One region of the Ruegeria sp. YKSF57 genome, then DNA from elsewhere that is predicted to be linked to it. Evidence: riboswitches for the same ligand, from Rfam matches in the RefSeq annotation. Region 1 holds a riboswitch; each other region holds the start of a gene.

Region 1 (4,562 bases):
TGATCGCAACGCAATGCTCGCACTGACCGCAAGGTTCAGTTGTCGGCTTTCCGTTTCCATCCGGCCCGATGCAGTTCATGCCCTTGGCGATGATCCGTGCGGTAGTGGTTTTACCCGTCCCGCGAATGCCGGTCATGATAAAAGCCTGCGCAATCCGGTCTGCTTCAAAGGCGTTTCTTAGTGTCCGCACCATCGAATCCTGACCGACCAGATCGGCAAAGGTTTCGGGGCGATATTTTCGGGCAAGAACCTGATAGGGTGCGGGTGCGGTGTCGGTCATGTCTGCTCTGCCGGATTCGTCTTAAAACCGCAGCGTAGTGTGCCGCGATGCCCGCGTCCACAGCAGCAGGTCCGATTTTGGTTTGGATTGCTTGCAAGCCGGGGTAAAACACTCAGGCATCGATTGGAGAATGCAGATTTCAGCGTGTTGGTTGTGTGGGAGCTAATCGTGTCACAACTGGTGATATTTGGGCTGCAGGTGGGCGGAGGCACATTGGCTATCTGCCAGATGCCGGGCCGGAGCGGAGACTATCCTTCTGACCTCGACACCATTGCCGACTGGAAACCGGGCCTAGTGATTTCGATGACGACAGAGGTCGAAATGATCCAAGACGGCGCGCGCAGTTTCGGCTTGGATATTCAGGCGCGCGCCTGCCGATGGGTCCATTTGCCGATCGAAGATTTTGGTATCCCGCCCAGTCATGTCCAGGCGAAATGGGCCGAGACCAGTGCGTCTGCGCGGCAGGCACTTGCGGGCGGTGGTCGGATTTTGATCCACTGTCGTGGCGGTTGCGGAAGATCGGGAATGGCTGCGCTGAGGTTGATGGTCGAATGTGGTGAACGACCTTCGGATGCGCTGAAACGGCTACGCGCCATTCGCCCCTGCGCCGTCGAAACCGAACCCCAAATGGATTGGGCGCTGAAAGGGCAGATGGTGGCAGACCGGCCCTGAGGCCGGGCTGAGGGCTATTTTTTGCGTTGGCGTTCTTTCAAAGTGGCGCGTGGCAGGCGGTTTCTGCCGCCCGGTTGCCCTGCGGAACTGCTTCGAGGAACGCGCAGGGCATCTGCTTGATCCAACCCGAGGGAAAAACGGTCCGAGAAGAGTTCAATAGAGCGTCTTCAATCTGGTTCAGGCGTTCGCTATCCGCCTCGTCATTCACACCGCAGAATACTCGAATGCGAGAATGATCGGCGCGGAATCTGGCATCGCACCCAGTGGCACAATGTTCAAGTGCGCAGCTTCCGTCGATCTCGAAGTCATCTGCAGTCAATGGCTTTGCCGCAGATATCGCCTGTGCCAGTTTTTTACCCATTTGCGCCAATGCCGGGCAGGGTTTACCGGTTTTCTGGCACACTGTTGCCGTGAACAGGTGCTTGTCGGTTTTCCAAATCATGTCGCGCCCTCCGCGCTGGTGACGAGGACAACGGACGGGAAGGACAGCAAGCAGCTATCGGACCCTGTCCCGGACACCCCGCCCGAGTTCGAGTTTCAGTTCCGATGGCAGGTCTCCTGACTTGCGGGTCGCTGCTTTGCCGACCTTCCCAGCCCTTGGACCAGTGGCATTTCGGCTTCGCTCGCCGCCTACAGTTGCGGGGGCAGTCGCGGAATTGGTTCTGGAAGAACCGTACCGTGTTCCCTTTTCATTCCAACCGTGAACGCGGCCGGAAACCATCGCCTAATCGCTAGCGGGCGCACAATTTTGGGTCAAGACGAATCCTGCGGTTCAAGCACCTTTGTCGCGCCGGGCGGGTTTACTGAATTTGTTTAGACGTCGACATCTTGCTCAAGCGGCAAGGCACGTTTCTTAGGGTCTCCGAAGATCGCCTTGCCCGGGCCAACTGCCACCCGCCCTGGAGCAGTATGAACACAGTATCTGCCGCGAATTCTGGCTCGGCCACTCCAAGTCGCCTTGCGTGATGTGCGACTTCGGTTATCCAACCCTCGTACAAGTGATAGGCATGGTTGCGGAATATATTGTTGTCCGGCCCTTCGAACAAAGTAGCGGAAATCGGGCAGGTATCCCACTGACCTGATTTGTCGAAAAGTTTCGCTATCTTGTTGCAAAGAGTTGTGGCCCCGGACTGGAAATCTTCCGCAGGCTCAAATGACGCGGCAATAAGACCAAGCATCGCATCGGACGCCCAAGTAGCGGCCGCAAGCGCCAGATCGGCCTTTCCATTCGGGAAATGGTGATACAGCGATCCTTTGGGTGCGTCAGCCACGGAAAGAACTTCGTTCAGCCCGACCCCGTGATAGCCCGACCTCTGGAAAAGGTCGGCCGCAGCCCGAATCAGGCGCTCTTTTGTTGGCAAAGGACGTTCAGTCATTTGCGTGGATTATTGACAGCACTGGACCAATTGGTCCAGAGATCAGGACTAGACCGACCGGTCTAGGGGGCGCGGAGTTAAATATGCAGGACCAGGTGTCAGCTGAAGACCTTCTTATTCACTCGGGCGACTACCAACTGTCTGCCCGCCTCTTTCATGCGAAAGAAAAGCCAGAAGTTACGGTCGTGCTCAATGGGGCGACCGGTGTTCCGAGGGACTACTACAGACATTTCGCATCGTGGCTGGCCTTAGAACGCGGAATTGCTTGTCTGACGTACGATTACCGGGATTTCGGCCACTCTTTGACCGGCAACCTAAAGAAATCCAAGTCATCCATGACCGATTGGGCATTGGTCGACATGCCCGCGGCTCGGACGGAAATGCGTCGTCGGTTCCCAAATTCAAAGCTTTGGGTCATCGGGCATTCGATTGGCGGGATGCTCGGTCCTTTGCAGCCTGGCATCGAAGAAATCGACAGAATGATCTGTGTCTGTTCAGGGCTGGTACAACATCGCGATCACCCTTGGCCTTATCAAGCGCTCGCCAGAATGTTTTGGTTCGGGCATGTTCCGCTGCTGGTTAAGAGTTTGGGGTATTTGCCTGGGCGTCTTGTTGGGTTCGGAGCAGATCTACCTGCTCCGGTCTATTGGCAATGGCGAAAATGGTGCATATCCGCAAAAAGCTATCTGCCTGATGCCGGAACGACCTTACCGAAACCCGACTGGAAAAGAAGTGGCGCATCAGTGGATATGATTGCGTTTTCGGACGATCAGGTGATCCCGCCCAAATGCGTTTGGCGATTGGCCGAACTTTATGGGCAAGATGCGCGACGGCGTGAATTGACGCCTCAGGATTTTGGAGTGAAGCAAATTGGCCATCTGGGCGCGTTTGCGCGTAAGAATGCCGTTGTGTGGCCCGCACTCATCGCCGATTAGGTTGGTCTACGCTAGATGATTAGTGGGAAAGTGAGAGGTTGGACATCGACCCAAGCGGGACTCGTTGTGGCTGCTTCCTTCCGGACCTGACCAGGTTGGCGAGGCGCTCGCCCGCGCCAACCTCTCGTTGCTCGATATAGGCAAGATGACTGGCGATGACAACCCGTCACAAGGATAGGCGTAGCCGCAGGAAACCTTCGGGATCGATGCCCAGAACAACCGGGTGGTATCCTGAAAGGTCATCCAGATAGCGCAAGGCATCGGGACCGGTCTGCAGAACGACCGAGGTCTTGCGCGTCTTGACGAAACGCCACGGATGCGGAGTCGCTTGCAGCGGATCAGATGGAAGACTCCCCTCAACATAGTCCTTCAAGATGTGCTGAATGCGTAGGCGAGGAATACTGATGATTTTAGCGTTCTCCAAAGCTGAAAAATGCCCCCCCCCATTGGCGCGATAGTTATTCAGTGCCACGACGAAAAGCTGCTGATCCCCGATGGGATCTCCCTTCCAAGTGAGGTTTCCAATGCGTCGGTTGCCTGTTTCAACCAGACTGCCATCCGCATGAAACCGAGGCGGGCAAGTCAGATCTATAGTGTATTCAACACCATGGATAACATCGAAATTATGGCCTGCTCGAAGAGGGTTGAGCAACGGGGTATCTTGGCTATTTTCAGTGACCTGGTTAAACAGACATGCCGACATTTCTAGCCAATCGCGCAATTGTGCGCCGTTAACGACAACAGCGCGCAATTCGTTGGGAAAGACGTGAAGGTCGGCAATGTGACGCATCGAAACTTCACCAGCGGGAACCTCCGTATAGAAACGCGGCCCGGAACGCCCTCCGAATTTCGTGGGTGTGGCCGCTGACAATGTCGGTAGTGATCCTTCAGGCAAACCGGCAAGAAAGGGACGCAGTGCGGCTGCTTGAGCTGCGGCGACAAGCGAAAGCCCCCTATCCGGTGCACAAAAGGAAAAATAGCTATGCATCGATTGGCTGACATGTCCGACGGGCTGTTTCATCCGCTTTAGTGTTTCGGCATGTCCACATTCGAATATTCGTGCCAACTTGGGATCTTCTTCGACGGTCGATTGGGCACAACCATCGTTGCCTCTGTTGCAGATCGGGCGAAGTTCGACAGAATGCCCTGCAATTTTCCAACTGTTGGCCTCATGGGCAAACGCCAGATCGATCACGCCCAAATGCGATCCTGACGATCCCGGCATGACGACAGGTTTGCCATGAACTAGGCCCTTGTCGCCTACAACATGTGCTAATCCATCATGGTCGGCTCCGGGGA
Region 2 (4,562 bases), on a different contig from region 1:
CCGAGACAAAGCCTGTACACGGTGAATGCGGCGGTTACATGGCCCTGGGCGAAGCACTGATCGACAAGGATGGGGTAGGCCACAAGATGGCCGGGCTGTTGGGTCTGGTCACGTCTTATGAAAAACGCAAGTTCAATCTGGGATACCGCAAGGCGCGTCTGATTGCGCCGATACCCGGACATGGCGCGGGCGCAATGTTGCGCGGGCACGAGTTTCACTATTCGTCGATTGTCGACCAACCGGACGCGCCGCTGGCGCAGGTCTTTGACGCTGAAGGGGTCGAAGGCCCTCAAACCGGCTCGGTACGCGGCAACGTTACCGGCACCTTTTTCCACCTGATTGCGGAGGCTTCGACATGAGCGGCTTTGTCTCTTTCATCGGCTCCGGTCCCGGCGATCCGGAACTTTTGACGCTCAAGGCGGTGGACCGGCTCGGCAAGGCCGACGCGGTGCTGTTCGATGATCTGAGCAGCGGTCCGATCCTGACACACGCGCGCGAGGATGCCGATCTGGTCGGTGTCGGCAAACGCGCCGGTCGCCCCTCGCCCAAGCAGGACCATGTCAGCCGTCTGCTGGTCGATTATGCCCAGACCGGACAGCGTGTCGTACGGCTGAAATCCGGTGATGGTGGTCTGTTCGGTCGGTTGGAGGAGGAAATCGTCGCCCTGCGCGAGGCCGGTATCGACTATGAGATCATTCCCGGCATCCCGTCGGCCATCGCGGCGGCGGCGGCGGCGGGCATTCCGCTGACCCGCAGGCTGACGGCACGGCGGGTGCAGTTCGTCACCGGCCATGATGTCAGCGGCAAGCTGCCTCAGGATCTGAATTTACCTGCCTTGGCCGATGCTGGCGCGACCACCGTCGTTTTCATGGGCAAGCGCACGTTTCCATTGCTGGTCGAGGCTCTGAATGACCACGGGCTGCCGCTCGACACCCCGGCGCTGATGGCCGAATCCGTGTCGACGCCGGACCAGAAACTGCAACGCGCAACGATCGGAGCATTGGCGGAGCAACTGAAATCAGAGGTCGGCACCGCCCCCGCCCTGATCCTTTACGGCCCGTTGGCGGAGTTCGGGGATGTATGAGCTGAACCTGATCGGTATCGGCACCGGCAATCCCGATCACGTCACGTTCCAGGGGGCAAACGCGATACGGGCGGCGGACCTGATCCTGATCCCCCGCAAGGGCGAGAACAAGGCCGATCTGGCTGGACTGCGGGAGGAGATCATCGCGCAAGTGGCGGACGCGGCACCTCAGATCGCCTATTTCGATATCCCCAGGCGCCGCGCCGATAACGGCTATTTACGCGGCGTGGACGAATGGCATGACGCTATCGCCCTGCGCTGGCAGGAGACGATCGCCGGGTTTCCGCAGGCCCGGCAGGTGGCGCTGCTGATCTGGGGTGATCCATCGCTTTATGACAGTTCGCTGCGAATTGCGTCGCGGCTGGACCCGCAGCCGGTCACACGGGTGATTCCCGGCATCACCGCGCTGCAGGCACTGACGGCCGCCCATGCGATTCCGATCAACGACATCGGCGCGCCCTATGTCGTCACGACCGGCCGCCGCTTCCGGGACGAGGGCTGGCCTGACGGTGCCGACAAGGTTGCGGTCATGCTGGACGGCGAATGCTCGTTTCAAAGCCTTGATATGATGGCGTTCGACATTTGGTGGGGCGCGTATGTGGGCATGAAGGAAGAAATCCTGGTCAAAGGCCCTCTGGCGGACGTTGCGGACAAGATTCTTGAAACCCGTGCCCGGGCACGCGCCGATCATGGCTGGATCATGGACATCTATTTGCTGCGCAGGCGCGAAAAATGACCGAATGGGTCGCAAATGGGAATTGCGCGAACGACTGCATCGCGGCTAAATGAAAGGGTCTGGTCCTGCCGGAGAATTCCGGTGCTAAGAGGGAATTTGGTGCGGCCATCCCGGTGGTCAAATCCAAAGCCGCCCCCGCGACTGTAAGCGGTGAGCTTCTGTTCAACCAGCCACTCCCGGAACTGTCCCGGGGGGAAGGCGAACAGAGGCACCGACCCGCAAGCCAGGAGACCTGCCAGGCAAGAAACGAAACACCGGCCGTCGGGTGCGGCGGCTCAGGAGGACTAAAATGACGACCAAAACGCTCAAGGCATCTGCTGCCGGTTCGGCCTTCCTTCCGGCTCTGTTTGCTGTTGTTCTGGGTCTGGGGATCATCACCCTGACCGGCCATGTTCAGGCGTCCGCCCTGCACGACGCCGCTCATGATGTGCGCCACTCAACCGGCTTCCCCTGCCACTGACCCATGTTCAGTCGCATTCTGACCAGCGCGTTGTTCGCTGGCGCTGCAGCAGGGCTGATCACCGCCCTGCTGCAGCTCGTATTTGTGCAGCCCGTCCTGCTTCACGCTGAACTCTACGAGTCCGGCGAATTGGTGCATTTCGGAGCAGCCGCCGTTTCGGCACATCCGGATCTGCCGGGGTTCGACCTGATGCGCGATGGGCTGAGCATCGTGTTCACCATGCTGACCTATTCCGGCTATGCGCTGGTGCTGGTGGCCCTGATGTCGATGGCAGAACGGATGGGCCATGAGGTCAATGCCCGCACCGGCATCCTGTGGGGGTTGGCGGGCTTCATCACTTTCCACTTCGCGCCCGGACTGTCCTTGGCGCCTGAGGTGCCCGGTGTGGCCTATTCCGACATCACCGCGCGCCAGATCTGGTGGACCGGAACCGTGGCAGCGGCAGGTGTCGCCATGTGGCTGATCGCGTTCGGTGGCAATCTGATCAGCTACCTGATCGCGACCGTGCTGCTTTTGGCGCCGCACCTGATCGGAGCCCCCGAACCCGACAGCTTTACCGGCCCGGTTCCGACCGAACTGGGCGCCCTGTTCGCGGCGCGCGCCTTTGGTGTCGGTATGGCCGCCTGGGTTCTGGTGGGCACGTTTGCCGGATATTTCTGGCAGGCCGAAGGAAAACGCGCCGAAGCCAACGCGTAATCGTTTGCTGATGCATCCCGCCGGGCCAGACGCCCGGCGGGATTATTTATATCAAAAGGATACGAGATGTTCCGATCTCTCGCACTTTTCGGCATCGGCCTGATCTTTGGCGCTGGCGCAGGTTTCGTGACGGCGGCGGGTTATGGCGTGACATTTGAAGGCCACGATCACGGCGACCCGGCCCAACACGGCGAAGCCGGTTCACATGATCATGCCACAACCGTAAATTTTTCATCGGGCGCGGACGCACCGGGCCTTGAGGTCATGCTTGCCAAAGATCCGATGGCCGGTTGGAATCTGCATGTCATTCCGCGGAATTTCCGCTTTTCCCCGGAAAATGCCTCGCTGGCGGACAGGCCGGGCGAAGGCCATGCGCATGTCTATGTCAATGGTGCCAAGCTGGCGCGTCTTTATGGCGAGTGGATGCATATCGACGAATTGCCCAAAGGCGAAGTCGAGATCGAAGTCTCTCTGAACGCCAACGATCACAGCCAGCTGACCGTGGATGACGTGCCCGTCGCCGCCTCGGTCGCGGTTCAGGTCGACTGAATCGCCGGTATCCGCGCGCGCAGGCACAGGCGAAGCCGCCCGCATGGTCGGGCGTCTTCGATCCAGCCCGAGGCGCTGTCCAGATAAGTCTGGCAAGTGGCGGCGATGTCGTCAGCATCCTTGACCGGATCAAGGTCGGAAAAGACATACGAGGCCAGTCCCTGCCCCTGCAACCCCAGGGCAACCGGTTGCTCGCATGCGCTGAAACAGGCGTGTTGCGTAAGTTCGACCCGATCGGAAAGCCCGGCCTTTGCAAGCGCATCTGTCACGGCATCACGCTCGGCCTCGCGATCCCGCGCTCCAAGGCAGCTGGAACAGATCAGCAATCGAATACGTTGGGTGGTCATGTATGGCCCATGCTTGCGTCGGGCCGTTATTGCGGGTTTCGACCTGCATGCGCAAGCCGGGTTTGATCGGATGGACACGGGATTGTGACACCGGACATATGCAAAATCTGGCATCACAGTCTTGTCAAACCAACCGGAGCTGGAACGATGAAACGTCTGTGGACAATCCTTTGCCTTGCCGCCCTGCCCGCTTGGGCCGGTGATCTGGAACCCCGCGAAGGATGGGAAGTTCATCAATCTACCAAGACCTATGAAGATCTTGTCTCCGACACCGCGGCGGCGATCAAGGGCAACGGCCTGATCGTAGTGACGCAGGCGGGGCCGACCAAGGCTGCGGCGGCGCGCGGCATCACCATCCCCGGCAACCGTGTCATGGGGGCGTTCAATAACGACTATGCCGTGCGCGTGCTGGAGACATCGACGGCAGCCATGATCGAGGCGCCGATCCGTTTCTACGTCACAGAAAACGCGGACGGTACCGCAACGCTGTCCTACAAGACGCCAAGTTTCGTCTTTGCGCCCTATCTGGACGAGGGCGGCGATGAACTGGCCGCCATTGCACAGGAATTGGACGGAAAGTTCCAATCCGTGGCGGAATCGGCAGTAAAATAGTCACACCGGCGTGAAGGCGCTTGCACCTTCCTGCTCACTCCGCAATCTGCCTGTCGAAAACGAACGGAGCGTTTGAGA
Region 3 (4,562 bases), on a different contig from region 1:
CAGAGGGTCCGGATCCAGTCGCACGGTTTCCCTCTGAACGAGTGTGATCACTTTCTCCACCACGTTCACCCCAATAAAGTCGCACCCCCACGGCACGGTCGCATCCTCGCGCCACAGTGGTTGGCAAAAGGTTTCGGCAAAAGTGGATAATGTCTCGAATTTTGTTTCAATTCGGATTAGATCACGCTGCAGCACAGAAAACCTTGGGGATTTACTGGAATGGACTTCGCTAAACCTCTGCCGAATTATCTGGTCAAGCGCTACCATGGCTGGAAAGCCACGACCTATGCCGAGAACGAGGCCTGGTACCGCACATTGGCCAACGAAGGGCAGCATCCGCGCGCCATGGTGATCTCCTGCTGCGACAGCCGGGTGCACGTCACATCTATCTTCGGCGCCGATCAGGGCGAATTCTTTATCCACCGCAACATTGCCAATCTGGTACCGCCCTATGCGCCCGATGGCGATCACCACGGCACCAGCGCGGCCATCGAATATGCGGTCACCGCGCTGAAGGTCGCGCATCTGATCGTGCTGGGCCATTCGCAATGCGGTGGCGTTCAGGGCTGTATCGACATGTGCAAGGGGCAGGCGCCACAGCTTGAGGCCAAGGAAAGCTTCGTCGGGCGCTGGATGGATATCCTGAAACCGAAATACGATCTGGTTGCCGATCTCAAGGACAACATCGAACAGGCCCGCCAGTTCGAGAAACAGGCCGTGGTGGCCTCGCTGGAAAACCTGATGACCTTCCCGTTCGTCGCCTCCGCCGTCGAGGCCAAAAGCCTCAGCATTCACGGCCTGTGGACCGACATCGGCGCAGGCGGATTGCAGAGCTATGATCCTGCGAAAGGAAAGTTCGAACCGGTCTGAGTGACCCGGGCGCCGACCTTCGGCGCCCGAACCGCTTCTGGAAATCAGCCCAGCCGCCGCGACAGGAACGTTCCGTCTGCGATTGATGCCTGGTCCGCGCGCAAGCGCCCGGTCAGCTTTGCATCACCGCCGGTTTGCCCCCATTGACCAAAGTGCACGTGGTCGGTGATCGCGCGGCGCGGCAGCCAACCGGCCTTTTCAAGTTCCGGCCTGTCGTGAAAACCACGGACCAGCCCGACACAAAGATATGCGACGGGTACAACCTCGGCAGGCAGGTTCAGCACCTCTTTCAGCGCGCCATTGTCAAGGATCGACACCCAGCCCACCCCCAGCCCCTCGGCTCGTGCCGCCAGCCAGAAATTCTGTACCGCACAGACCGACGAGAACATGTCCATCACCGGTATATGAGTGCGACCGATCACCACCGGCCCGGAGCGGCTGCGGTCGCAAGTGATGCAGATGTTGATCGGCGCCTCGAGGATACCTTCCAGCTTGAGCTTGCGATAAGTGTCGCGCTGCTCGACCGGGAACATCAGCGCGGCCTCAGCATGGGCCTTGGCAAACAGCTCATGCACCTGCCGGCGCATATCACGGTCCTGCAGGATCAGGAAATCCCACGGCTGCATGAATCCCACCGATGGCGCGTGATGCGCCGCCAAAAGGACACGGCTCAACCGGTCTTCGGGTATCGCGTCCGGCAGGAAATCCCCGCGAGTGTCGCGGCGGTTGAGGATAGTTCGATAAACCGCTTCGCGGCTCGCCTTGTCAAAGGCGTCGGGCGCCATCAGCGCCGGTTCGGTGGTAATGGCCATCGGAGTCCCCTTGGATGGTCCCGCGCCGCCCGCCGTCCACGCAGGCTGCGCCATCCCTTCCGGCCGGTCTTCTGACTCGGGATCTTCCCGCGCGAACCCCTTCCCGGCCAAGGCCAGTGGTTCATGTCCGCACAGTCCCCCTTACAGCGTTGGGCACGTCGCGGGTTTGCACCGCGTTCCCGATTCTCCCGCACGGGCGGGCACCGAAAGGTGGCCGGACATTACTCGGTCACGCAGGCAGGTCAACGAAAAAGGGGCACGGTTTACGCGCCCCTGACATTCCCAATCCGAAGGAGCTTCACCCCTTCTTCAGAACTTCCCGTCCCAGCAGCTCGGCGATCTGCACCGCGTTCAGCGCCGCGCCCTTGCGCAGGTTGTCGCTGACGCACCACAGGTTGATGCCGTTCTCGATGGTCGAATCCTGGCGAATGCGGCTGATGAAGGTGGCGAAATCGCCGACGCATTCCACCGGGGTGACATAGCCACCGGCCTCGCGCTTGTCGATCACCATGATGCCGGGTGCCTCGCGCAGGATATCGCGCGCCTCGTCTTCGTCCAGGAACTCCTCGAACTCGATGTTCACCGCCTCGGAATGGCCGACAAAGACCGGAACGCGGACGCAGGTCGCGGTAACCTTGATCTTGGGGTCGACGATTTTCTTGGTTTCGGCGACCATCTTCCACTCTTCCTTGGTCGAGCCATCCTCCATGAAGACGTCGATATGCGGAATGACGTTGAAGGCGATCTGCTTCTGGAACTTCTTCGGCTCGACCTCGGTGATCGGGTTGTAGACGGCCTTGGTCTGATCCCACAGCTCGTCCATGCCTTCCTTGCCCGCTCCCGACACCGACTGATAGGTCGACACCACGACGCGCTTGATCCTGGCACGGTCATGCAGCGGTTTCAGCGCAACCACCATCTGCGCGGTCGAGCAGTTGGGGTTCGCGATGATATTCTTCTTGGAATAGTCGTGGATCGCCTGCGGGTTCACTTCCGGCACGATCAGCGGAATGTCCGGGTCATAGCGATAGAGCGACGAGTTGTCGATCACGACACAGCCCGCCGCTGCCGCCTTGGGCGCGTAATCCTTGGTCGCGGCCGAACCCACGGCAAACAGCGCCATGTCCCAGCCGGTAAAGTCAAAGGTGGCCAAGTCCTGGGTCTTGATCGTCTTGTCGCCAAAGCTGACTTCGGTGCCCAGCGAACGACGGCTTGCCAAAGCGGCAATTTCGTCCACGGGGAACTGGCGCTCGGCCAGGATGTTCAGCATTTCGCGGCCCACGTTGCCCGTGGCGCCGACGACGACGACGCGATAGCCCATGTCTTGTCTCCTGAGTTAAGGACGCGCGTTCATAGCACCCTTTGTCGCAGAAGAAAGGGGGCAGGCGGCGTATTTGCGTCCCTGACGTCAATTTGAGGCGTGGCGCTGTGTCTCAGCCCCCGGCCAGAAGGCCCTCATAGACCTCGACCAGCGCATTTGCTTCGCCTTCGATATCAAAATGCGTCTCTACATGGGTGCGGGCCGCCACTCCGGACCGGGCCAGAGAATCGCGGTCCGCCAGCATCTCCGCCGCCGCGCCGGCCAGCGCCTGGATGTTGTTCGGGGCCACGACGCGGCCCAGCGACGGGTCGGTCACGATTTCGGAAAACGCGCCCACATCGGTGGCCACCACCGGCACACCGCAGGCCATCGCCTCCAGCGGGGTCAGGCCGAACCCTTCCCATCGCTGGGGGGCGATGAACAGGTCCAGCACCTGATACCATTCCGCGATCCGGTCCACGGTGACCTCGGGCTTGAACAGGATGCGGTGGGCCAGCCCGGCGTCTGCGACCTTCTGTTTCAGATCGTTCAGAAAGCCGGTGTGCTGCTCGGTCGCCCGGCCCATGACAATGCCCGATACATCGTCGAACCGCCCACACAGATCGATCATCGCATCGACAAAGGCATCCGTGCCTTTCTGGTGCCGGATGCGGCCATAACAGCCCAGCAATATCCCGTCGGGCAGCCCCAGTTGCGCCCGCACGGCGGCGCGATCCTTGGGCGGGGTGAAATCCTGCAGGTTGATCCCGTGCATGATCACGCGCGCGTCCCGGTCCAGATACCCGGCGGTCTTGCGCGAGGTCGCCACCACCGCGTCCATCTTCGAGATCAGCCACTTGGTATAACCCGTGTGCCGCCGCTGCGAGGCGCTGGTGAACAGCAGCTTCAGGCGCATCCGGAACACCCCCCGCAAGATCAGACCCAACAGCATTTCCGTGTTCCGCCGTGCATGCCAGACCCTGAGAGGTCGGCGCGGCAGGAACGGTACCTTTGCCAGCGGTATATGCGGGATGTCATCGGGCAATCCGGGGCCGGTGGCGACAATGCCGATCTTTTGGGCCTGCAGAGGAACCAACCGCGCAATAGTCGCCGTCACGCCGGAAAGCCTGCGTTTCAGATTTGGGGCGATGACACGCACGTCTTGCAATTGATGCTCCTGTTCCGGTGGTTTCAGGTCAGTCGACGCTGTCGCGGCTGAACAGGTATACCGCGCAACCAAGGCCAAGCGCGACCGCAAAAAAGCCAAAAATCAGCACGTAAGGCGCAGTCGCGCCCGCCTCCACGGTTGCCGCGTGCATCCGTCCGGTCAGAAACTGCATGATCCCGACGCCACCGATGCCGAACAGGTTCAACAGCGTCACACCTCGCCCGACCAGATGTGCCGGAATGAAGGCGCGTCCATGCGCCATGATCACCGGGAAGGATGCCCCCATGAACCCGATCACCGCCATCAGCACGACCGAGGACCAGACCGCGTGATCGATCCACAGGCACAGGAGGCCCAACGCGACGGCGCCCAATACGTTGCCCCCGAAGATCACCCATTTCCGGGTGTCCAG

Evidence for each region. Region 1 has a riboswitch for cobalamin ahead of AC2FLX_RS17385 (hypothetical protein). Riboswitches for the same ligand answer to the same signal wherever they lie in the genome.
Region 2: another riboswitch for cobalamin. It lies ahead of AC2FLX_RS12895 (CbtB domain-containing protein); the one in region 1 lies ahead of AC2FLX_RS17385 (hypothetical protein).
Region 3: another riboswitch for cobalamin. It lies ahead of bluB (5,6-dimethylbenzimidazole synthase); the one in region 1 lies ahead of AC2FLX_RS17385 (hypothetical protein).

The regions. Positions count from the first base shown of each region.
Region 1 is NZ_JBXWQW010000045.1:20,297-24,858, forward strand. It holds gene AC2FLX_RS17375 (DNA polymerase III subunit gamma/tau) at 1-280, opposite strand, end outside; gene AC2FLX_RS17380 (protein-tyrosine phosphatase family protein) at 449-952, shown strand; gene AC2FLX_RS17385 (hypothetical protein) at 990-1,394, opposite strand; cobalamin riboswitch at 1,484-1,689, opposite strand; gene AC2FLX_RS17390 (TetR/AcrR family transcriptional regulator) at 1,753-2,328, opposite strand; gene AC2FLX_RS17395 (alpha/beta hydrolase family protein) at 2,307-3,263, shown strand; RNA gene ffs (signal recognition particle sRNA small type) at 3,292-3,390, opposite strand; gene AC2FLX_RS17405 (bifunctional 2',3'-cyclic-nucleotide 2'-phosphodiesterase/3'-nucleotidase) at 3,430-4,562, opposite strand, start outside.
Region 2 is NZ_JBXWQW010000027.1:25,374-29,935, forward strand. It holds gene AC2FLX_RS12880 (cobyrinic acid a,c-diamide synthase CobB) at 1-359, shown strand, start outside; gene cobA (uroporphyrinogen-III C-methyltransferase) at 356-1,084, shown strand; gene cobF (precorrin-6A synthase (deacetylating)) at 1,077-1,820, shown strand; cobalamin riboswitch at 1,864-2,074, shown strand; gene AC2FLX_RS12895 (CbtB domain-containing protein) at 2,110-2,280, shown strand; gene AC2FLX_RS12900 (CbtA family protein) at 2,284-2,976, shown strand; gene AC2FLX_RS12905 (hypothetical protein) at 3,043-3,525, shown strand; gene AC2FLX_RS12910 (DUF1636 family protein) at 3,513-3,872, opposite strand; gene AC2FLX_RS12915 (DUF302 domain-containing protein) at 4,020-4,484, shown strand; gene AC2FLX_RS12920 (thiamine pyrophosphate-binding protein) at 4,562-4,562, shown strand, end outside.
Region 3 is NZ_JBXWQW010000021.1:11,494-16,055, reverse strand. It holds gene AC2FLX_RS10525 (hypothetical protein) at 1-69, opposite strand, end outside; gene AC2FLX_RS10520 (carbonic anhydrase) at 220-870, shown strand; gene bluB (5,6-dimethylbenzimidazole synthase) at 915-1,682, opposite strand; cobalamin riboswitch at 1,727-1,905, opposite strand; gene AC2FLX_RS10510 (aspartate-semialdehyde dehydrogenase) at 1,981-3,003, opposite strand; gene AC2FLX_RS10505 (glycosyltransferase family 4 protein) at 3,116-4,150, opposite strand; gene AC2FLX_RS10500 (MFS transporter) at 4,179-4,562, opposite strand, start outside.